DNA from 3 places in the Bacillus sp. FSL K6-6540 genome. Region 1 is predicted to be linked to each of the others. Evidence: riboswitches for the same ligand, from Rfam matches in the RefSeq annotation. Region 1 holds a riboswitch; each other region holds the start of a gene.
What was found. Region 1 has a riboswitch for ZMP and ZTP ahead of purT (phosphoribosylglycinamide formyltransferase 2). Riboswitches for the same ligand answer to the same signal wherever they lie in the genome.

Region 2: another riboswitch for ZMP and ZTP. It lies ahead of MHH82_RS19615 (bifunctional 5,10-methylenetetrahydrofolate dehydrogenase/5,10-methenyltetrahydrofolate cyclohydrolase); the one in region 1 lies ahead of purT (phosphoribosylglycinamide formyltransferase 2).
Region 3: another riboswitch for ZMP and ZTP. It lies ahead of rpiB (ribose 5-phosphate isomerase B); the one in region 1 lies ahead of purT (phosphoribosylglycinamide formyltransferase 2).

What each region holds. Positions count from the first base shown of each region.
Region 1 covers NZ_JBBOXH010000001.1:4,298,330-4,305,705, reverse strand. The annotation lists gene MHH82_RS18835 (diguanylate cyclase domain-containing protein) at 1-10, shown strand, start outside; gene MHH82_RS18830 (YdcF family protein) at 157-789, shown strand; gene MHH82_RS18825 (hypothetical protein) at 817-1,272, opposite strand; gene MHH82_RS18820 (PAS domain-containing sensor histidine kinase) at 1,297-2,739, opposite strand; gene dapA (4-hydroxy-tetrahydrodipicolinate synthase) at 3,005-3,880, opposite strand; gene MHH82_RS18810 (LysR family transcriptional regulator) at 3,992-4,867, shown strand; ZMP/ZTP riboswitch at 4,928-5,008, shown strand; gene purT (phosphoribosylglycinamide formyltransferase 2) at 5,091-6,251, shown strand; gene MHH82_RS18800 (MATE family efflux transporter) at 6,570-7,376, shown strand, end outside.
Region 2 covers NZ_JBBOXH010000001.1:4,466,451-4,473,826, reverse strand. The annotation lists gene MHH82_RS19640 (MarR family winged helix-turn-helix transcriptional regulator) at 1-321, opposite strand, end outside; gene MHH82_RS19635 (YolD-like family protein) at 576-827, shown strand; gene MHH82_RS19630 (CobW family GTP-binding protein) at 905-2,008, opposite strand; gene MHH82_RS19625 (TIGR03943 family putative permease subunit) at 2,005-2,982, opposite strand; gene MHH82_RS19620 (permease) at 3,090-4,100, opposite strand; ZMP/ZTP riboswitch at 4,255-4,334, shown strand; gene MHH82_RS19615 (bifunctional 5,10-methylenetetrahydrofolate dehydrogenase/5,10-methenyltetrahydrofolate cyclohydrolase) at 4,401-5,243, shown strand; gene MHH82_RS19610 (LacI family DNA-binding transcriptional regulator) at 5,552-6,544, shown strand; gene MHH82_RS19605 (glycoside hydrolase family 32 protein) at 6,725-7,376, shown strand, end outside.
Region 3 covers NZ_JBBOXH010000001.1:6,716,572-6,723,947, forward strand. The annotation lists gene atpB (F0F1 ATP synthase subunit A) at 1-245, opposite strand, end outside; gene MHH82_RS30320 (ATP synthase subunit I) at 281-658, opposite strand; gene MHH82_RS30325 (AtpZ/AtpI family protein) at 655-885, opposite strand; gene wecB (non-hydrolyzing UDP-N-acetylglucosamine 2-epimerase) at 1,061-2,218, opposite strand; gene upp (uracil phosphoribosyltransferase) at 2,287-2,916, opposite strand; gene glyA (serine hydroxymethyltransferase) at 3,253-4,503, opposite strand; gene MHH82_RS30345 (TIGR01440 family protein) at 4,594-5,178, opposite strand; gene rpiB (ribose 5-phosphate isomerase B) at 5,258-5,722, opposite strand; ZMP/ZTP riboswitch at 5,837-5,918, opposite strand; gene MHH82_RS30355 (low molecular weight protein arginine phosphatase) at 6,026-6,613, opposite strand; gene MHH82_RS30360 (manganese efflux pump MntP) at 6,669-7,232, opposite strand; gene MHH82_RS30365 (L-threonylcarbamoyladenylate synthase) at 7,302-7,376, opposite strand, start outside.

The DNA.
Region 1 (7,376 bases):
AACGGATTGATGTCCGTTGGAACCAAGAGGAAGTTGGATAATCAAAAGCCTGCAGCTCCATTATGGAGCTGCAGGCTTCTTTGCTGTATTATATCCCTGTACATATGATGCTAAAATGAAGGCTGGAGTTGAACGAGTGGAAGTTGGAGGTGTTGCATGACCCGATTGATGCAGCCGCGGAAAGCAAGAAGTAGAAGAAAGCGCGTCTTGTTGAGAGTTTTGCTGGGACTGATAGCCATCATGCTGGTTTATTCGATTAATGTGGGATACACGATTTGGAAATATGCAGGGCGAACGGTGAATATTCCCTCCGATGCAGCGATCGTGCTGGGTGCCGCAGTATGGGAGGGGAAACCTTCGCCTGTGTTTCAGGGGCGCATCGATCATGCGTTATGGCTGTATGATCAACAATACGTAGATAAGCTCATTTTTACAGGAGGACGCGGATCGGGAGATGAAGTGGCCGAATCGGAAGCTGCCAAACAATATGCCATCGAACACGGCGTTCCGGAGAGGGACATCTTGGTAGAGACGACTTCGGCGATCACCGAGCAAAACCTGTATTATGCCGACAAGATAGGCGATGCGGCAGGGCTGTCCTCGTATCTCATCGTGAGCGATCCGCTGCACATGAAGCGGGCGATGGTGATGGCTGAAGATATGGGACTCGAAGCCAATCCTTCACCCGCGTCACGGAGCGCTTACCAAAGCGTAAGAAGCAAGCTCCCCTTTTTATGCAGAGAAGTCTTTTATTATATCGGTTATCATCTGACTAAACCCTTTCGATAAAAGATCCGATAATGCGCAGTTTGCGTGTTAGTCCAGACTTCCGAGATCGTTGGCAAGCATCTGATGGCTTTCCTTATCCGTTACCCTGTCGAGATAACTTGCCGCTTTTTGCTTGGATGCCAATGCATGCTCCTTGTTCCTCAGAACCAGATAGGCTCTGGCTTCCGCTTCGTATCCGTAACCGATGTAGAAGGGTTCGAGGTTAGCCGATGACCCGATCGTGATGCAGCGCTTGGCATAATGCAGTGCTTGATCGCCCTGACCCGTTACCGCGTATACTCGGGAGAGCTGCCAATACCCGATAGACAGGTTGCGCTCTGTATGATCCGCCACCCGGCTCCAATGCCAAAAGGAAGCATGACACATGTGAATCATGTTCTCATCGTCTTCCGTCGTCCGCTGCTTCTTCTCCAAGATATCCCAGACCTGATTGAAGCAGTTTATTGCAAATTGTTTATGTAAGTTTGAATCTTGAATGTCCATGCCTATGTCCTCCGATTGTACGCATTATAATGCAGGTAAATGGATCGTAAAGGTTGTCCCATGATCAGGAGTGCTCTCCACGTTCATCGTACCGCCGTGATTATGAATAATATTCTTGGTAATCATGAGACCGAGTCCCGTGCCGGTGTCTTTCGTTGTAAAAAAGGGCTGTCCCAGTGATTGGATCTGATCCTGCGTCATCCCAACTCCTTCATCCTGCACGATAATTTGCACCTCGGGACCGCTGTGCACAATGTCCAAGGTGATGCTTCCCCCGTCATTCATCGCCTCCATCGCGTTTTTCAGCAGATTGATGAACACTTGCTTGAGCTGGTTGACTTCGCCCTGTACATAGATCGGAACCAGTGGATAATGGGGAATGATCTCTATATTCTTGAGAGCGGCTTGCACCTTCATCAGCGTAATGATCTGATCCAGTATGGCCGACACGTCGATGGGTCCGCTCACGTGGGCACCCTGCGGTTTGGAGAGCACCAAGAGCTCATTGACGATGAGCTCGATGCGTTTGAGCTCCGATTCGATGATTTCAAAATAAAGCTCGTTGCTGCGTTCCGCGGATCGCAATAACTTCACGAATCCATTAATCGATGTCAATGGATTTCGAATTTCATGAGCGATGCCGGCGGCCAATTGGCCGGCGGTCGTCAGCTTCTCCGATTGCATCACGCGATCCTCTTCCATCCGCTGCTCCGTAATGTCCTTGAAGATGCCGACGGCCGCTTTCTCGCCTTCATATTGTATGATTAACGTGAACCCCGTGACCATCTTTTCCTGCCCGTCCAGGCAGCGTATCAGATAATCGACGCTTCCGATTTCTCCGCTCTCGGCATACGTTGCCCTGCGTTTCATCAATGTGTGATGATACGATGCGTCGACGATCACGTCGGTTGAAATGCCCAGCACGTCACGGAGGTGCATCGCATTGACGAGCCGGAGCGCGGCAGAATTAACATAATGCACAATGCCTTTTTTAGTTATGAGTACGGAGAGAGGGAGCTCTTCCAGCAGCTGCAGAAACGAATTTTCCTTCTCGTTCAGCTTCTGTTCCTTCTGCTCCAGCTGTTTCATGAGCTGTCTCAGCAGCGTTCGATCCTCGAATTGTACCAAGTATCCCTTGGGCCCCCGCTCCGGATCGTGATCAACGCTGCAGCGTGCACTAAGGTATAACTCGCGATCAGACGGATGACGGTAAGCATATTCAACCGGGGGGATGGATGGCTGATGACCCTGGGCAGCCCTAGCGTTCTGAATCACTCGATTCAATAACTCGCGGAGGCTGTTTTCTTCTTGCGGCGCCCCGGCAGTTAACTCCTGCGGCGAGCAACCCAACAGATCACATAGTGCCGAATTGACCTTAAGAATCGTTCCATCTAGCGATACCAAAGCCATACCGATTACAGATTGTTCAAAGGCAAAATCATGATTAGGGGTGGAATAGGGCAGCACTGCAAGTCTCCTTTCAAATTTCTGGGAGGAATTGAATGTACCCATATTATAAGTGGGGCGATTTCATTCATCAATCCTTTAAAGCGATAGATCTAAGCAGGATATCTTTTTTTGCGTAAAATGTCAGTATCATCCATCCCATTATCTACTGATTGAAAGCATGTGCGCCCTATAGCTTCGAATCATCCATTCAAGCATGGCAAGGAAGCGAATGCGTCCCGCCACTCTTGAGGAGAAACCTGTTACGTCCATGATTTAAAGTTTCTCAGCCTTTGAATGCTTGATCCAAAGATAGCTTGAGCTCATCCGTAATGGGGCCCATCGGCAGGCGCAGGGTGTCGGATGAGATAAGGCCTTGCTTGGCAAGAAGCCATTTTAGCGGAGCTGGATTGGATTCTGCGAACAACTGATGAATAACGGGAAGCAGCACTTCAAACTCCTTTTCGGAACGAGAATAATCCCCTTGGGCAGCTAATTGATACACACGAATAAAAGCCTCGGTATTCACATTGGCCGACGCCAAAATGCCCCCGGATGCACCATGACGCAGCATCTCATGAAAGCGGACATCGTCCCCGCATAGAACAGGCTTCGTATCGTATGGAGACAAGCTTCTCATAAGCTCCGTACTCGCAGTGCTGTCCTTCATTCCGATGACACCGGGGATCTCCATGATTCTTCGAATGGCATCGACCGGTAAGGAAATTCCAGTGCGCGAAGGAACTTCGTACAAAATAACCGGTATCCCCACCTCCGCGACTTTGCAGAAATGTTGTATAATGCCCTCAATCGAAGGGCGGCTGTAATACGGCGTGACCACCAATACCGCGTCTGCCCCGATATGTCCTGCCCATTCCGTCCGCTTCATGCTGGAGAACGTATCGTTGGTACCCGTACCAATAATGACCGGCAATTGCCGCCCGTCCAGACCTTTTCGCGTTTCCTCCACCACTTGAACGACCTCTTCCCAAGTTACCGTCGGCGCCTCTCCGGTCGTACCGTTGATGATCAATCCTTGAATGTCATGGGATAACAAATTCTCCAAATAACGATGATAAGACGGAACATCCAATGCGTATTCATGTGAAAAGGGAGTGACCACCGGAACATAAATACCTCTCAAATCTTGCGGACTCAACATGATCTTTCCTCCATTTCATGAATTGTGGCTTTACTTTACCATGGGAATCGGGATCGGTGTTATCTATAATAATAGATAGTTATTATCAATATTATTGATGAGGAGAGAGCGATGGAACTGATCTATCTGCAAACCTTCAGGGAGGTTGCTGTTCGAAAGAGCTTTACTAAAGCTGCTGACGAATTGGGTTATGCACAATCCAGCGTTACCACCCAGATTCAGAAGCTGGAGAAGGAATACGGCGTCAAGCTGTTTGAACGGTATGGCAGAGGCCTGCGCCTGACGAAGTCAGGGGAGGAGCTGTTCAAGTATGCTGTCCAAATGCTGGATCTGTTCCAGCAGTCTAAGGAAAAGCTGACGAAACAAGGCGGGGGCATCTTATCGATTGGAACGATCGATTCGCTTGCCGCATATTTTCTTCCATCCGTCCTTCATCGGCTAAGACAGGAGCATGAAGATCTTGCCATCCGCTTGCAAACGGATCGTGAAGATAGCATCGTCAGTAAGGTAAGAGAGGGCGAGTACGATCTCGGGCTTATTCTGGAGAACAAACCGGAAGACACTTCATTGAATTGGATCCCGATCCGGGAAGAGCCCCTCCATCTGATTGCCCATCCGGATCATCCGCTTCTCAGGTTGCCCGTCATCGAGCTGGAGCATCTGGCTGATTACGAATGGATTATGACCGAGGATACTTGCAATTACCGGATCATGTTGGAAAAAGTGCTGCGCGCCAGCGGAGCTCCCGTCCGTATTGGTTTGGAATTGGGCAACCCCGAGGCAATCAAAAGATATATCATGTCCGGCACCGGCATCTCACTATTGCCGAGAATGGTAGCAGAGGAGGAAATCAAGAGGGGAGAGCTGGCGATTCTTCCCTTTCAACACCCAGACATTCGACTGGACATCCAGATTGTCGTTCATCCTAAGAAATGGCTGTCACACTCGCTTCAGGATATGATCGAAATGTTGAAGTCTAAATCCTAAGGACGCAGGCTGATATTGCATTTAACGAAAAGATTCAGTATCATTTATGTAACAATGTATAGGTTTATGTGTGACTGGCGTAGCATGGGGAACCATGAGGGAGCACATGAATGACAACGGCCGTACGCCTGGGCAGAGGTAAGGGAGTTTATTTCCCTTACCTCTTTATTATTTTCTTGGGCTTCTATCGTCTCTGAAACTATGAAAAGGGGATAAAACAACGATGTTCAAAACGAAAAAAATATTGCTGCTGGGATCCGGAGAACTAGGGAAAGAAGTCGTAATTGAAGCACAACGATTGGGTGTCCAAACCGTAGCCGTCGATCGTTATGCCGATGCTCCTGCCATGCACGTTGCCGATCACAGCCATGTGATCGATATGCTGGACGGAGAGAAGCTGCGCGCTATTATTGAGTTGGAAAAGCCGGACCTGATCGTTCCGGAGATTGAAGCGCTGGCTACTGCGGAGCTGGTGAAGCTGGAGGATGAGGGGTTTCGGGTGATTCCTACCGCCAGAGCCGCAAAGCTTACGATGGACCGTGAGGGGATCCGCCGGTTGGCATCAGAGGAGTTGGGACTGCCGACTGCGGACTATCGATTTGCCGATACCTATGAGGAATTCAAGCAGTCTGTCCTGGACATGGGTTTTCCGTGCGTGATCAAACCGCTGATGAGCTCCTCCGGCAAAGGTCAAAGCGTGTGCCGTTCGGAAGGGGATATCGAGTCCTGCTGGAACATCGCCATGGAAGGCGGCCGCGTGCAGAACGGAAGGGTGATCATTGAGGAATTCATTTCATTCCAGTCGGAAATCACGCTTCTGACCGTCCGCTCCGTCAATGGAACAAGCTTCTGTGCGCCGATCGGGCATATTCAGGAAAGCGGAGATTATATCGAATCGTGGCAGCCGCACGATATGTCTGAAGCGCAAATCGAGGAAGCTAAATATATTGCGCGGAAGATTACCGACGAGCTTGGCGGATACGGCTTGTTCGGCGTTGAATTATTTTTGGCCCAGGATAAGGTGTACTTCAGCGAGGTATCCCCGCGTCCGCATGATACTGGGCTGGTTACGCTGGTCACGCAAAATCTATCCGAATTTGCGCTTCATGTCCGTGCCATTCTCGGGTTTCCGATACCAGAGATCGAATTGATCACGCCGGGAGCCAGCCGCCCCCTGAAAGCCGGCCGAGAGCTGGAAGACTATACGATTACAGGCGCCGATCAAGCGCTGGCCGTTCCGAATACGCAGCTTCGCATGTTCGGCAAACCGGTAACCAAGGTCGGAAGACGAGTAGCAGTCGCGCTGTCAACCGCCGGCGATGTCGAAGAAGCGCGGTCACGTGCGAAGCTGGCCTTGGATAAGCTTGCCGTCGAAGAGGCATAAACATCGGAATTCCATAGGGATATCACATGTCATCATGTTGAAAAGGCCAACCGAAATGACCGGTTGGCCTTTTCAGTTATAGAGAAATCAGGGATCCAAATCGGGTACAGACTCTTCTAATGACGAGTACTTGCTTTTAGTTTTGATTTCGGGAATAAATAGGGAGAAATTTATGTTCTTTCATGATAAGATACACAAGAATACAAACGACCCTCACCCATTATAATGTTTCCATTCGATGCGATAAGCGCTGTTTGAAGCATAATATTTCAAATAAATCTCTAGAGGAACGTTTATTGACGGCATAGGAGAATCTACATGAGAGACATGACGCAAGGAAGTCCGATCAAGCTGATTATCATGTTTACCATCCCGCTTTTGATCGGTAATATTTTTCAACAATTTTACAACATGGCGGACACCCTTATCGTGGGACGTACCATTGGCGTGAACGCACTTGCAGCCGTTGGCTCGACAGGCAGCATTTTGTTTTTTGTCATCGGCTTTGCCCAGGGATTGACGGCTGGCTTGTCTATCATAACGGCACAGCGTTTTGGAGCTAAGGATATCGCAGGCGTCCGCAAAAGCGTGGGAACGAGTGTATGGATCAGTCTGGTGTTCACGGTATTCCTCACTATCGTGAGCGTTATATTTACGAGACCCGTCCTCGTCATGATGAACACCCCTGCCGAAATTTTGGATGATGCGTATTCGTATCTGATCGTCATTAACTGGGGCGTCGGCGCGGCCGTTCTGTTTAATTTGCTGGCTAACCTGCTCCGCGCTCTCGGCGACAGCCGGACGCCGCTTCTCTTCCTGGTCGTTGCAAGCATTCTGAACATCGTGCTCGACCTCTTATTCATTCTCGTATTTAAGATGGGAGTAGCCGGAGCCGGACTTGCCACGGTTGTATCGCAGCTGTTCTCCTGCCTGCTCTGTCTGATCTACATTCATAAGAAGGTCCCGCTCCTTCAATTCAAGAATGCCGACTGGTCCATCGATTGGAAATTTATTCGCCAGCATATGTGGGTAGGTTTTCCGATGGGCTTCCAAGCCTCCATTATCGCCATCGGAGCCATTATTCTGCAGATCACGCTAAACGGTCTCGGGGCATCAGCCGTTGCG
Region 2 (7,376 bases), 170 kb from region 1:
CGCTGCGACTTTACTTTTGCCCACTTCAGTTAGCTGAACCAACGTAATCCGGTTGTCATTCTCGCATCTCGTCCGCAGAAGCAATCCTTCCGCTTCCAGCTGTTGAACATGACGGGTCACCGCAGCTGGATCGATAGACACTGCCTTCTGGAGATCCGACTGGCTAATTTCGCCGCCGGTCAGTTTGCAGAGGAGTTCCAGCCGATTGGGACTAACACCGGCACATCGTTCAAACCGAGTCGCAATGTGCTTATTCAGATGCATGAGCAAGTACAGCAGGTCTTGTGTATGGCATGTAGAGATGATAAAGACCTCCTTCAATTCATTGACTCGTCAATGGTTGATGGGTCAATCATATATGTTTATTTTCTGAAAATCAAGTCTTTTGTATAAAAAAGCGAATCGAGTCCATAGTTCCTTCAGATAATCTGAATCCTGGGAGAGCCCGAGAATTCTGAATCGCATTTGATGTATAATAGATAGTAGATTCCTAATTCATAGAATGGATGAAAGATTCGTTTTCATTGAAAATGTAATGCTGACGCATGAACAACATAAATCAGGAGGACAAGATTATGGCAAAAGCAAAAGTTCCAAAGCGACCCACCAGGGATGAGTTTGTACTGGAAGAGCTCGGAAATCAGCTTACGGAAGCTTATCAGGAGGAATCGATCATCGTACTGACGGTCTGGGGATGGGAAGAGGCGGTCCGCGGACAAATCGATCAAATGGACTCCCGCACAGGGAAGGTGCATATGAAACAGAACGGCGTCATTACGAAGGTTCCTTTTATGGATATTATGGAAGTGAATTATCCCAGGGACTAAACATAAGCGAACCGAAAAAAAGGAGATCCCTGAGGATCTCCTTATCTTTTTTTCATATCCCTGCATGCATTCAAATGTCACTGCACCACGCCGCTGAGCAAATCCTCCCACTGCTGGACAATGCGCGTTTTATCCAGGCGATGGCCGATTAACGTAAGATAGCCGCGCTGCAGCTTCAGCGTGCTGGGCTCGATGGCAAGCTGTGAACCTGCCCACTGAACCAGGGAGGGACCCGTGGAGAGCTGAATATATCCTTTGGCCCGTAGCAGGCCGGAACCGCGTGCAGCGAGAAAGGTTTCGATGAGGCTGATCTCAAGCGGGAAAGGGGTCGGTGCAGATAGAGTCAAGGTATCCAGGCCGGTATAGGAATGGCTGCCGTGTCCGGCCTCCTCTTCATGACCATGGCGATGCTCATGATGAATGAAAGCTCCTTCATGGTTGCGGCGACCCAGCTTGCTCCGATCTTCTTCGCCGGTCCAAGCGCTGCCTTGCAGGCGGTCCGCAGGACTCCCTTGCCGGTTCGAAGAATGAGATGAATGGCTATGATTCTCCGTTGGCTCTAGCTGAAGGGCCGCAAACATTTCATGCTCATCCAAACGGCTGTAGTCGGTTACGGACAGGCTTGCCGTCGTATTGATTTTTCTAATGGAGGTAATGACTTTATGGATCTGTTTCTCTTCGCATTCTCCCGCCTTGTTCAGGATGATCCGGTCCGCGAAGCTGATTTGTCCCCGCAGGGTACGGACCAGCTCGCGACTGGATGCAAAGAAGCTGTTGTACTCGAGAAATTTGCTGCAGTCGGCCAAGGCGATTTTGCCACGGATCGATATTCGATCCACCAGTGACGGATCCTGCAAATCCTCAAGAATCTGTTCAGGATTCGCCACTCCGGTCGTCTCGATGAAGACGAGATCGGGCTTTTGATCTAACAGGCTTTTCAGGGCTTGCCCCAGCTCGTCGCGTTTGGTGCAGCAGATGCAGCCGTCAAGCAGCTTCTCGATCGGAAGATCCGGCATTTCACCGGATAGGATATCGCCATCCACGTCTTGTTCGCCCATCTCATTCATCAGCACGGCGGTTCTCCACTGCCGTTTAGCGGCATAGGCCAGCAGCCTGAGGAGCAGCGTCGTTTTGCCGCTCCCCAAAAATCCGCTAATCAGTATGACGGGTATCTTGTTCATTTATTGAATTCCTCCTTGGTCTTTATATCATTCGAATACAGTTCATCAAACTCCGCGACAGAGTCCGGATTCGTGAAAATGTAAGGGGATGACGGCTGCTCGATCGGCTGAATCCGTTCCGCTTGAATCTGCAGCGATTCCTTACCGTCCACGGTGGTGACCTGGATCGTGCCATCGATCTGAACCCACGCGTCATTCGCGAACGACGAAGCATTCGCGTCGCGCACCATGACCCCGAACGGGACGGCGTCTGCCGTGCAGCACATCACGAGGAAGCGGCTGACGGCGAAGGCGTCTTCGTTCATATGTCCATCGCGGAAAACAAATCCTTGGACGGTGATGGCCTTTCCTTGAAAATGCTGTTTGTACATATCCATGGCCCCAACGGTCTCCGAGAAAATGTCCGGCTCCACTCGGATGACGGGTAAGGTATATAAGCGCTTGGCCAGCTCCGCGAACTCCACGCTGTAGATGTCTTTGGGAACAAAACGCTCGTTCAGTGCGATGTCCTCCGCTGCCGCCAGGTCATCATTCGTTCCATGCTTCTCCATGCCCGATACGGCGGGAGCATTCCGCTCCTCGGTTTTACGGCGAACATCGGGGTTCGGATAGGTGTAGATCATGCCTTTTTTGGCCGCCATATCGCTGCCGAGGGCTTGGTCCGGCAGGAGCAGGCCGAACAGCAGCGGCACCGAGAATAACCCGTAAACCGATATGTTTTTGATCAGTCCGCTGGGCAGGGGGTGCTCGCAATCGCACACCTCGCCGGAAACTCCCGCAATGGCGTGCCACAGCATGCCGAAAGCTATGAACAACAGCGGCACGGGACAGAGCAGAAGCAGGGTCTGCATATGGGGAGCCAAGTAATAGTCCAGCGAATTTGATGCGTTCAAATGCATGATATAGGCGGCCAGAGCTGCGATAAGCAGCGATCGCAGTATATAGTGGCTTCGCAGGCTCAGACTGGGCTTCACGTCCCGAACACCTCCAATCTCAAGTGGATATCCGAAGGCATAACAGCCTGAAGGTGCCGTTATTCCAACCGTTTTCGTGTATTGCCACTCTAGTTTGTTTACTACACCTAACCGCCGAATAGCGTGTTCACGGCTACAGAGCCGATAAAGACAAGCGTAATCACCAGCAGGCTTAAACCGATCACGAATTTGGTCTTGAAGGTAGCCGACAGCATGAGCAGGCTTTTGAAATCCAGCATCGGGCCGAGAACCAGGAAGGAAACCAGCGGGCCGACGGTAAAGGTGTGCGTGAATGCCGATGCCACGAAGGCGTCCGAAGTTGAGCAGAGGGACAGGATGAAGGCAAATCCCATCATGAACAGATAGGAGGCGGCAGGACCGTTCCCCAGAGCCAGCAGCTCCTCCCTCGGAATGAAGGATTGGATGCAGGCCGTCAGGAAAGCACCCAGGACTAAATATTTGCACATCTCGATCAGCTCGTCTCCGGCGTGGACAAACATGCTTCTCCAGGTTTTGGGATGCTCATGCAACAAACGTTCCCCCTTGCTGGAGCCCTGTTCGGCGAACTCTTGAAGAGAACGCTTCAGGGGGCTGCTTTTTGAAAAAACATAGACGAGCAAACCCGTCGTCACCGCGACTGCAAAAGCCAGTCCCATTCGTCCGATCGTCACTTCGGGATGCGAACGGAAGGCCATGATCGTTGATGCGAATACAATGGGATTCAGAATAGGACCGCTGAGGATAAAGGTGACGGCGATATAGGCGGGCATACCTTTCAGCATCAACCTGCGAACGACCGGGATCATCCCGCATTCGCAGATGGGAAACAGGATGCCGAGCATGGAAGCGAACAGGACGCCAACCACCGGATTCTTCGGCGTGAGACGCCGCACCCATTGCTCTTGTACGAACAGCTGCAGAAGGGACGACAGCAGCACTCCAAGCAAAATAAAAGGAAGTGCCTCAAGGAAGATGCCCGTGAAGACGGTTTTAATCTGCTGTAGGTCTTGGCTGGATATGGGGTTGAAGTCCCTCTGCAGCCATATCGTCAAGACCGGAATCACGAACACAAGCGGCAGTATAAAGGGCAGCATTTTGAAGATCGCCGGATATCTCATCAAGGCCTCCTGGAGCGAATTGTTCTTAAGACATTCTATGCTTGTACCATCGGCAACATACGTGATTTCATGGAATAAATCAAAAACTTTACGATTAAAGAGCAGCCGCATAGCCGGTGGCGCGAAGTCCAAAGTCGTGATATATTAAAAAAAGTTATCCATGTGTTACTGGCGTAGCTTGGGTTACCAAGAGGGAGCACATGGGATCATATGCCGTACGCCTGGGCAAGAGGTAAGGAGACGTTCGAGTCGCCTTGCCTCTTTATGTTTTTTAATACAATGGCGAAGGAGCGGATTAGCATGAGTAAGGAACCCGTAATTTTGGATGGAAAAAAAGTATCCGATGATATCAAGGCAAAGCTGGCGGTGAAGGTACAAGAATTGAAACAGCAAGGGGTAACCCCTTGTCTGGCAACGATTCTGGTTGGCGATGATCCTGCTTCGGCGACCTATGTGCGGATGAAGGGAAATGCGTGCGAGCGGCTTGGCATCATATCCAAGAAAGTAGTGCTGGAGACATCGACAACGACGGAGGAGCTGATCGCCGCGATTCAAGCACTGAACGAGGATCCGAACGTCCACGGTATTCTGCTTCAGCACCCGGTACCGCACCATATCGATGAGCGGGCGGCTTTTGATGCCATCGACATTAAAAAAGACGTGGATGGAGTAACCACGCTCGGGTTCTCGCAAAATGCGTTTGGTTTCGCCGATTACCCGTCATGTACGCCGGCGGCGATTATCGCGATTATGGACTATTACAGCCTGCCGATCGAAGGGAAGCATGCGGTGGTGGTCGGACGCAGTCCGATTCTGGGCAAGCCGGTATCGATGATGCTGCTCAATCGCAACGCCACGGTTACGATCTGCCATTCGAGAACGAAGAACCTTGGGGAGATTGTGTCCCAAGCGGATATTGTGGTTGCGGCCGTAGGCAAGCCTAATTTCATTCAAGGGGACTGGATCAAGCCGGGTGCCGTCGTGTTGGACGCCGGTTACAATAAAGGAAATATCGGGGACTGCGATTACGAAGCCTGCGCCAAGGCGGCATCCGCAATCACGCCGGTACCGGCGGGCGTCGGCCCCGTGACGATTGCGACATTGCTGAAGCATACCGTCGAATCGGCCGAGCGAACCGTCTAAGGCAAAGGGAATGCACTTGACCATTAACATGTGAAGTAAGGGTGCACTGCGCTCACTGAATCATCCCTTCGAATCCTTCATTTCATGCCAGAGCCTGGAACATAGAAGCAAATATGGACGATGCAATGCTAGGCTTGGAGCTCGCATTTCACGGACCCCTGGACGTCATGGTATAGTTAGGAATAAGCGAATTACGAAGGGGAGAGATTCATGTTTATACGAATCATGGCCTGTTGTGCGGGACAACAGGTAGCTGCAGAGAATGATCCGTTCGACGCTGCGCTGCTAACGGCTCCGGAGATCTTGGCATGAAAAACACGATCGCCGATATTGCCCACAAAGCCGGAGTTGCCAAAAGCACGGTCTCCCGTTTCTTGAACGGAGGATCCGTCAGTCATGCGACACGCCGCAAGATTGAGCAGGTTATTCAGGAAACCGGCTATATCCCGAATTCTTTTGCGCAAAGCCTGAAAGCGAAAAAAACGAGCATGATCGGCACCATTATGCCGCGTCTGGACTCCTTCTCCGCATCGCAGACTGTCGCCGGCATGGACGAAGAATTAAGAAAACACGGATATCAGCTTCTGATCATCAACGCAAGCCAGGATTTATCCAGGGAGATCGAAGCGCTGTATGATCTCGCCAGACAAAAAATATCAGGCATTATTCTGTTCGCCACGCAGGTGACGGAAACCCATCTTGCCGCAATTCAAGAGATCGGCATTCCGGTCATTCTGCTCGGACAACAGCATGACCATGTCCACAGCATGATCTATAACGATTATGCTGCAGGTTATGACATGGGCCGGTACGTGCTGTCGATGGGACATCGTCAAATTGCCTATATCGGGGTGACGGAAAAGGACGTAGCCGTCGGAGTCAAGCGGAAGGAAGGGTTCCTCAAAGCGGTAAGCGAGTATGAAGAGGCGGAAGCGGTTCTCTATGAGAGTGGATTCAAGATGTCGGATGGTGTGAAGACGGCATGCTCCATGTTTGAGCTAAACCGAACGCTGCCAACGGCCGTGGTCTGCGCCACGGACAACATTGCGCTGGGCGTGATGAAAGCGGCGCACATGAAAGGCATCCCTATTCCCGACCAACTTTCCGTTACCGGATTTGGCGGATACGACGTAACCGAGGTGATTCATCCCGGGTTAACAACGGTGAAATATGGATATTTCCAAGCGGGCCACCTCGCGGCACAGCATATTATGAAGCTGGTCAACGACGAGCCGGTGGATTTCCTGACGGTCATGAATTGCGAGATGATTCATCGGGAAAGCGTTGACAATCTGAATTAGGTATTTTATACTTCAAATAACGGAACCGGTTCCAATCCGAGTGTTTGCTTGGTATTGGAACTGAGTTCATTATTTTTACCTTTGATTGGAACCGGTTCCACCGCAGTTGAATTTATTCGCGTGCACGCGCAGCATGATCTGTTTGATTTTTCGGCAAGACCATTTATAAGGAGAAGAGATATGGACAGAGAACTGAAATACCGACGCCTGGATCAGGCTTCTCCCGAAGAGCTTTCCTCCTTAAGGAAGAAAGTGCGATTAAGCGAATGGAGGCAGAAATTTCACGTACAGCCCATCATGGGCCTGATGAATGATCCCAATGGATTTTCTTATTACAACGGAGAGTATCACTTGTTTTACCAATGGTTTCCTCTGGGCACGTTTCACGGCTTGAAATACTGGTACCATACTTCCTCGAAAGACCTGGTGTTTTGGCAGAACCAAGGCATCGCTATTGAACCCGGTCACCCGCATGATGCTTATGGCGCTTATTCGGGCAGCGGTATCGTGAAAGACGGCAAACTATGCCTAATGTATACCGGGAATGCCCGGGATAAGAAATGGAACAGGCAATCTTATCAATGCATGGCTGTGATGGACCGCGACGGATCCATCACCAAGTTCGATAAGCCGTTGATTGACCATGTGCCGGACGGATATACCGAACACTTCCGGGATCCGAAAGTATGGCAAGACAAAGACAAGTACCGGTTCGTCATCGGTGCCCAAAGGGTTAATCAGACAGGTGCGGCTGTCGTCTATGAATCTTCGGATCTGTTGGTTTGGGAATTCAAGGGGGAGATACAAACCCGACTTCAGCATTTCGGCTATA
Region 3 (7,376 bases), 2.4 Mb from region 1:
AGAGTAAGCCCCAACGATATGTAAGCTTTCCCTTTCTTCAGATCCATCGCACTCGCTACGACGCCTTGCACAAATTCCACTACCCATTCCATGAAGTTTTGCAGTTTGGAAGGGTTTTCGACAGATAGATTACGTACCGCCAGCCGGCATAATACGAACACCACCACACAGGTGACAAGAAGCATTATGACCGCCGATAGGTCAATATTCAATCCGCCAAGTTTGATAATCGGTGAATCATGCATATAATTGTTTTCACCCCTTTCCAAGTTAGCGCTGATCAATGATTGTTTCTCAAACTGAACACAATGCTGACAGGAATGGTCAACAATTGGGGTATGAACAGACCGGCGATTGCACCGCCGAGGGATACCTGTTCGAGTTTCACGGCGAAGATCACAATCAGAAGCCCGATGCACAATCTCGTAATGAAGCCGAAGTTGTACTTTTTCGGTTCCGGATCGACAGCCAATTGCGCCAGCTGCTGCACTTTCATGGAGAGGAAGCGTACATTAAACAAGCCCGCCGCCATGCCCATGATCAACCCCATAATTATCGGGCGGAATTCCGGATAGAGAGCCCATCCGAGAAACAAGGCAGACAATAAGAGTAGCGATACTCTAAATACAGCGTTCACAATGGAAGTCAAATCATTCACGCCTGCGCCCCCAAAAACTTTTTAATGAGAAGAGCGATATTCAAAATCCCTACAAAGAGCCCCGAAAGCGTACCAATGGCAAGCCACACTCTGGGCCCGTCCAATTGATTCATGAGCCATCGCCCGGTAAAAAAACCGATGAGAATGTAAGCGGCAAGCAAACCGCCCGCCCCGCTAATGTATAGCGCTATCAACCAAGGGTTATCTTGACTTTTCGGATTTTTCATATGAACCTCTAATCCCAACTCATTTTACTGAATATAGCAAGAGTTTGTCAATGAATCGATTTGATGGATTTCCCGTGTAAAATCGGCGTTTTGAGCAGTCTGAATTGCGCAAAACGCCGCGGTAACCGTACAGTTCAACTGTATGCTGTCCCCTTGCCAATCAGAATACGGTAAACTATGCCTTTGTGAACATTCTGTGAAATTCCTCAGGACGCTCTTTCCGGATCCCAAAATGGTGCAAAATCGCATTGACAATTCGCTGGGAAGCCTGTCCATCTCCGTAAGGATTAGCGGCTTTGCTCATCTTGTCATAAAGCTCCTGGTCGGTCAGCAGAGCCTTAATGCGTTCGTACACATTCTCTTCCTGGGTGCCTACCAGCTCCAGGGTTCCGGCCTCAATGCCCTCCGGACGTTCCGTCGTGTCCCGAAGCACCAGCGTCGGCACGCCGAAGGAAGGAGCCTCCTCTTGCATGCCGCCCGAATCCGTAATGATGAAATGCGTACGGGTGTAAATATTGTTCATATCCACGACATCCAGCGGTTCAATCAGCTTGATGCGCGGGTGGTTCCCCAATATGCGGTGAGCCGGCTCTTTGACGGCAGGGCTCGGATGCACAGGGTAGACGATGGCGATATCCTCGAACTCGTCGGCAATGCGCTTCACTGCTTCAAAAATCTGACGGTGCGGCTCCCCTTGGGATTCGCGGCGGTGCGCCGTCATCAGGATCAGGCGCTTGCCCTGTGCCCAATCCAGAACCGGATGGGTATATCCTTCCCGCACCGTATACTGGAACACGTCCGTGGCGGTGTTGCCCGTCACGTAAATACGGGATTCCGGCTTGTTCTCCTTGCGGAGATTCTGGGCAGACCAGTCCGTCGGCGCAAAGTGCAGATCGGCCAGCACGCCGGTCAGCTGACGGTTCATTTCTTCAGGATAAGGATTCAGCTTGTTCCATGTGCGAAGACCCGCCTCTACATGGCCGACCTGAATCTGCTGCAGGAAGGCTGCATAGCTGGCTAGGAACGTTGTCAGCGTGTCGCCGTGCACCAGCACGATATCCGGCTTGGCCTCGCGCAGGACAGGCTCAAGCCCCTCCAGAACGCGTACGGTGATCTCGTTCAGCGTCTGACGGTCCTTCATCACGTCCAAGTCGTAGTCCGGAACAATCTTGAACACGTCAAGCACCTGATCCAGCATTTGCCGATGCTGCGCAGTTACACAAACCACCGATTCGATATGCTCCGGATGGCGCTGAAGCTCCAGAATAAGCGGCGCCATCTTGATCGCTTCGGGGCGGACCCCAAATATCGTCATCACTTTCACTTTTGACATGTTTGAAATTACCCCTCTTTGCATGCTTGTTTTTTCAATTCAAGTCGTACGAATGACCGGCTCGGCTCTTATTTCGTGCCGTACAGCCGATCTCCTGCATCACCCAGGCCCGGTACGATGTAGCCGTGGTCGTTGAGCCCTTCATCCAGAGCAGCAACGTAAATATCCACGTCCGGATGGACGTCATGCACGGCCTTTACGCCTTCCGGCGCAGCCACGAGATTCATCATCTTGATCTGGGTGCAGCCGCGCTTCTTCAGCACGTCGATCGCAGCGATGGCCGATCCGCCCGTTGCCAGCATCGGATCGATGACGATCAATTCCCGCTCCGTCACGTCGGTTGGAAGCTTCGTATAATACTCCACGGGCTGAAGCGTTTCCGGGTCGCGGAACAATCCGACATGCCCTACCTTGGCAGCGGGAAGCAGCTTGACCACGCCGTCCAGCATGCCAAGACCCGCACGCAGGATCGGCACGAGGCCGAGCATCCGGCCGGAAATGACTTTCCCTTGGGTTTCGGCTACCGGCGTTTGAACAGATATCGATTCAAGAGGAACCTCCCGCGTAATTTCATAAGCCATCAAAGTCGCGACTTCGTCTACCAATTCGCGAAAGTCTTTTGTGTTAGTCCGCATATCGCGTATAAATGTAAGTTTGTGTTGAATCAACGGGTGATCACAAATCACCAATTTTCCCATGTCTGGTCCCTCCGGTTTGAATGCAAATGTTATTTCAATATGGGCGTAAATACTTGTGAGCTCCATAAATCCTGTCTATTATATCATTCCCTCTAGTCAATTGACACCTGCACGAGTCATGTTTATTTCCGTGAGTTTTGACCTTATAACCGGATCTTCGTCAGCCCTGCACCTAGGTTTTCCATTTTCGCCTATATTGATCCTCACCGAGAAACGACCCGACCCGGGAACATGCGAGCATAGCAATCTGGCCAGAATGTGACAGCTCCTAAAAGAGGACCCCACCTTCAGGTGGGGTCCTCTTATCATAGGCCTCTTATGCTGACGAAACTGTGATTAATATTTCATTTCGGCATAAAGAGGATATTGATCCGTAAGCTCAGCCACCAAACGGCCCGCTTTTTCCAGCGTCGCCTCGTCTTTAGGCTGCTTCAAGGTCATGGCAATAATCTTCGCGATTTTTACCATCGCCTGCTCATCCATGCCGCGGGAGGTTACCGCCGGTGTACCGATACGGATACCGCTCGTGACGAACGGGCTCGTCGGATCGAACGGGATGGCGTTCTTGTTGACGGTAATCCCGATGGAATCCAGCACCTTCTCTGCGTCTTTGCCGGTGATGTCCAGATTGCGGGTATCGACCAGCATCAGATGGTTATCGGTTCCGCCGGAAACGATGTTCAGGCCTTCCTCGATCAGGGTGTCAGCCAGCACTTTCGCGTTCTTCACGACGTTCTCTGCATACGTCTTGAAGGATGGATCCAATGCTTCGCCAAGCGCAACGGCCTTGGAAGCAATGACATGCATGAGCGGTCCGCCCTGGGAGCCTGGGAATACCGCTTTGTCGATCGCCTGCGCCCATGCCTTCTTGCACAGAATCATGCCGCCGCGAGGTCCGCGAAGGGTCTTGTGCGTCGTGGTGGTTACGAAATGGGCATGCGGAACCGGATTCGGGTGAAGACCCGCGGCAACGAGACCGGCAATATGAGCCATATCGACCATGAACAATGCGCCTACGTCGTTCGCGATGGCAGCAAGCTTCTCGAAATCAATGATGCGAGGATATGCACTTGCACCCGCCACGATCAGACGAGGACGGTGTTTGAAAGCCGCTTTGCGGACTTCGTCGTAATCGATAAGGAACGTGTCTTCCTGCACGCCGTACGCAACGAAATTGTACAGAAGGCCGGACGCGTTAACCGGGCTTCCGTGAGTCAAATGGCCGCCGTGGGCCAGGTTCATGCCGAGCACGGTGTCTCCAGGCTTGAGCGCTGCCAAATACACCGCCATGTTCGCTTGGGCGCCGGAGTGCGGCTGAACGTTGGCATGCTCGGCACCGAACAATTCCTTCGCGCGGTCACGGGCGATATCCTCCACGATATCCACACGCTCACAGCCGCCGTAATAGCGCTTGCCAGGGTAGCCTTCCGCATATTTATTCGTCAGCACCGTCCCCATGGCTTCCATAACCGCTTCGCTGACGATGTTCTCGGAGGCAATCAGCTCAATGTTGCTGCGTTGACGCTTCAGTTCCAAATCCATCGCTTCCAATACAGCCGGGTCATTCTTCCGCAAATGTTCCATCATGTTCATATCCTCCCATAATCAATCGTTATTTTCTCTTGCCAAGTCAAGACTACAAGTTTACCTAATGACTAAAGCGAGCTCTCATTCGAATCAATCGCATAGCGTGGAATCATCCCGCTGCTCGAGCCGGTACACGGCGCGTTCTCCGCCGATCAGCTTCGGCCGGGTGTAAGCCGCCGTTACGCGCGCATCGCCGATATAACGCTTGCTCGGCCTGAACGGAACCGCCACTCTCCGCAAATGCATGCCGATCAGCGTCTCGCCGATATCGAGACCCGCATGAGCCTCAATGGATTCCGCAAGGCAGGGCTCCTTCATACTCCGATACGCCGCCGAGGCCATGGAGCCTCCCGCCCCCGGAATCGGTACAGCCGCCACTTCCGTCAGGTGCAGCTCTTCGAGCAGTCCCCGCTCCATGACTAGCGTCCGGTTCAAATGCTCACAGCATTGATAGGCTACAGCGAAGCCGAATTCCGCTTGAACCTCGGCAATGCCCTGAAGAAGCTGCTGCGCCGTTTCAAGAGCGCCGCCTGTGCCGATCCGGCGTCCGACCACTTCACTGGTGCTGGCTCCGATGACCAGCACCTTGCCCGGTCCTAAGGCTGCCGCTTCGGCCAGTTCGCGGACGATCCGCGCCGTCTGTTCGCTCAAGGAAACCTTGGAGATATCCGTCATGTCACAGTCCTCCCGATGATTTTTTCACAGAAGATGCTTCATTCCATACGCAATAACCGCAGCAGCTTTACGCGTTGACCTATCGCGATTCGCTCTTCAGGTAACGCTCCTCGATGGCCTTGATCTTATTCACGCGGCCGACATGACGTTCGCCCTGGCTGAAATCCGTTGTCAGCCATGCGCTGACGATCTCGGCAGCAAGCCCGGGGCCGACGACGCGCTCGCCCAGCGCAATCACGTTGCTGTCATTATGCTCACGCGTGGCTTTGGCCGAAAATACATCATGCGTCAGCGCGCAGCGGATGCCCGGCACCTTGTTGGCGGCAATGCTCATGCCGATTCCCGTTCCGCAGATCAGAATGCCCCGATCCGCTTCACCCGAGACCACCTTCTCGCACACCGGAAGCGCGTAATCGGGATAATCCACGGAATCGGTACAGCCGCAGCCAAGATCCTCCACCTCGTGTCCAAGACCCCGAATGACCTCCACGATCTCCTCTTTCAGACGAATGCCGGCATGATCGGTACCCAATGCAATTTTCATCTATGAAAAACCCCCTCGAATGTTCGCTTTTGCGTTTTAGCTTGTTTCATTATAACCCAAACTCCAAGCAAAAGACGAAAAAAGAGCAGTCGGCGCACGTATTGTGCTCCAAATGCTCTTTGCCCAGGCGACCGGCCGTATATTCCGATGCTCCATCGTGGTTTCATCCACTTCGTCGCCAGTTACATCGGATTCATGTTTTTCACCTTCATCTTAAAGCAATACCCTGCGAAAGGCAAGCGGCTTTTTTAGCCAGATTGAGCCCGGATCCGGATTCACTCTTCGCTTCCGTGGAAGCCGATCCTATTTATGCTGATCCGCTTCCAGCTTGTCCAGCAGGCGGAAGAGCGCCGTCCGAATCTCCGCCGCCGTCGCCTCGTATTCCTCCCGCGAGCCGCCGAAGGGATCGGAGATATCGAAGCTCGGAATGCGCTGGCGCAGCTCGATCAGACGCTCCCGGTCGCGGTCGCTGACATCGCGGCCCAGCGATCTGGCCAGCTCAAGCGTTGCGTACAGGCTGTCCTGCTCCCGCAGATCATCCAGCACCCGCCGGTCATCCTCCACAAATTCCTTCAGCGTGTGCATCTTGTCGGCGGCATGCGGGAACTGCCGAATCGCATACTGCTTATGCGACTGGGTCAGCGTCAGAATCAGGTCTGCCCATTCCACCAGATTCGCGGTCAGCGGCTTAGATACCAAACGATCTTGAATATCCTGGTCCCGCAGTATCGATTCCGCATGACGGGATACCGGCATGCCGTCCACGGCCGAGACGCCGGCGGATTGCGTTTCCAGCGGAATGCCCCGCTGATTGGCGAGCTTGCGCAGCATCCCTTCCGCCATTGGGCTGCGGCACGTATTCCCCGTGCAGACAAACAATATATTTTTCACGGTCCCGTACCTCCCCGTTGTAGGTTGTTTTGGGATTATTGTAACAAATATTGCATCAAAAGATAAACATCACGCCAAAGATGATCAAAATCAGTCCGCCCAGCATTTCGCCGTACTCTCCCAGCTTGTTGCTCACCTGACGGCCGAGCAGCAGGCCGAGAATGGACAGCAAACCGCCCACGACGCCGAAGGAGATCACGATCAGCAGCACATCATCCACGAACATCCCGAGCGAGACGCCTACCGAGAAGGAGTCGATGCTGACGCTGAGCGAAAACAGCAGCATGCCCAAGAACGCGGTAGGATGAATTCGCTGACCTTCCCCGCCCCGCCAGGCATTGTACAGCATATGCCCGCCCAGCAGGAGGAGCAGCCCGCCGGCCGCAAACCCTGTGACGTGCCCCAGCAGCATGCCTACATAGCGGCCGGCAAACAAGCCCGCCAGCGGCATAAGCATGTGAAACAAGGCGATCATGAAGCTGATGCCCAGCATATGGCCTAAACGCATGCCGCCTCTCATTCCGACTCCGATGCCAAGCGAAAATGCGTCTAGCCCGAGTGCAACCGCCATCAGCAGAATCGCCGCAAGCTGTCCCGATTGGACAGACGCCTCCAACATCCCCATTCCCCCAAGTCCCATGGTCTTGTACACCATATGCGGACAAGGGGGAAATCATGCTAAAACCGTTCAATCGGCATTTTCATTGACGTGGATGATGTGATGTCCCGCGGCCTTCAGCAGCCGGTTCATGACGGCTGCGCC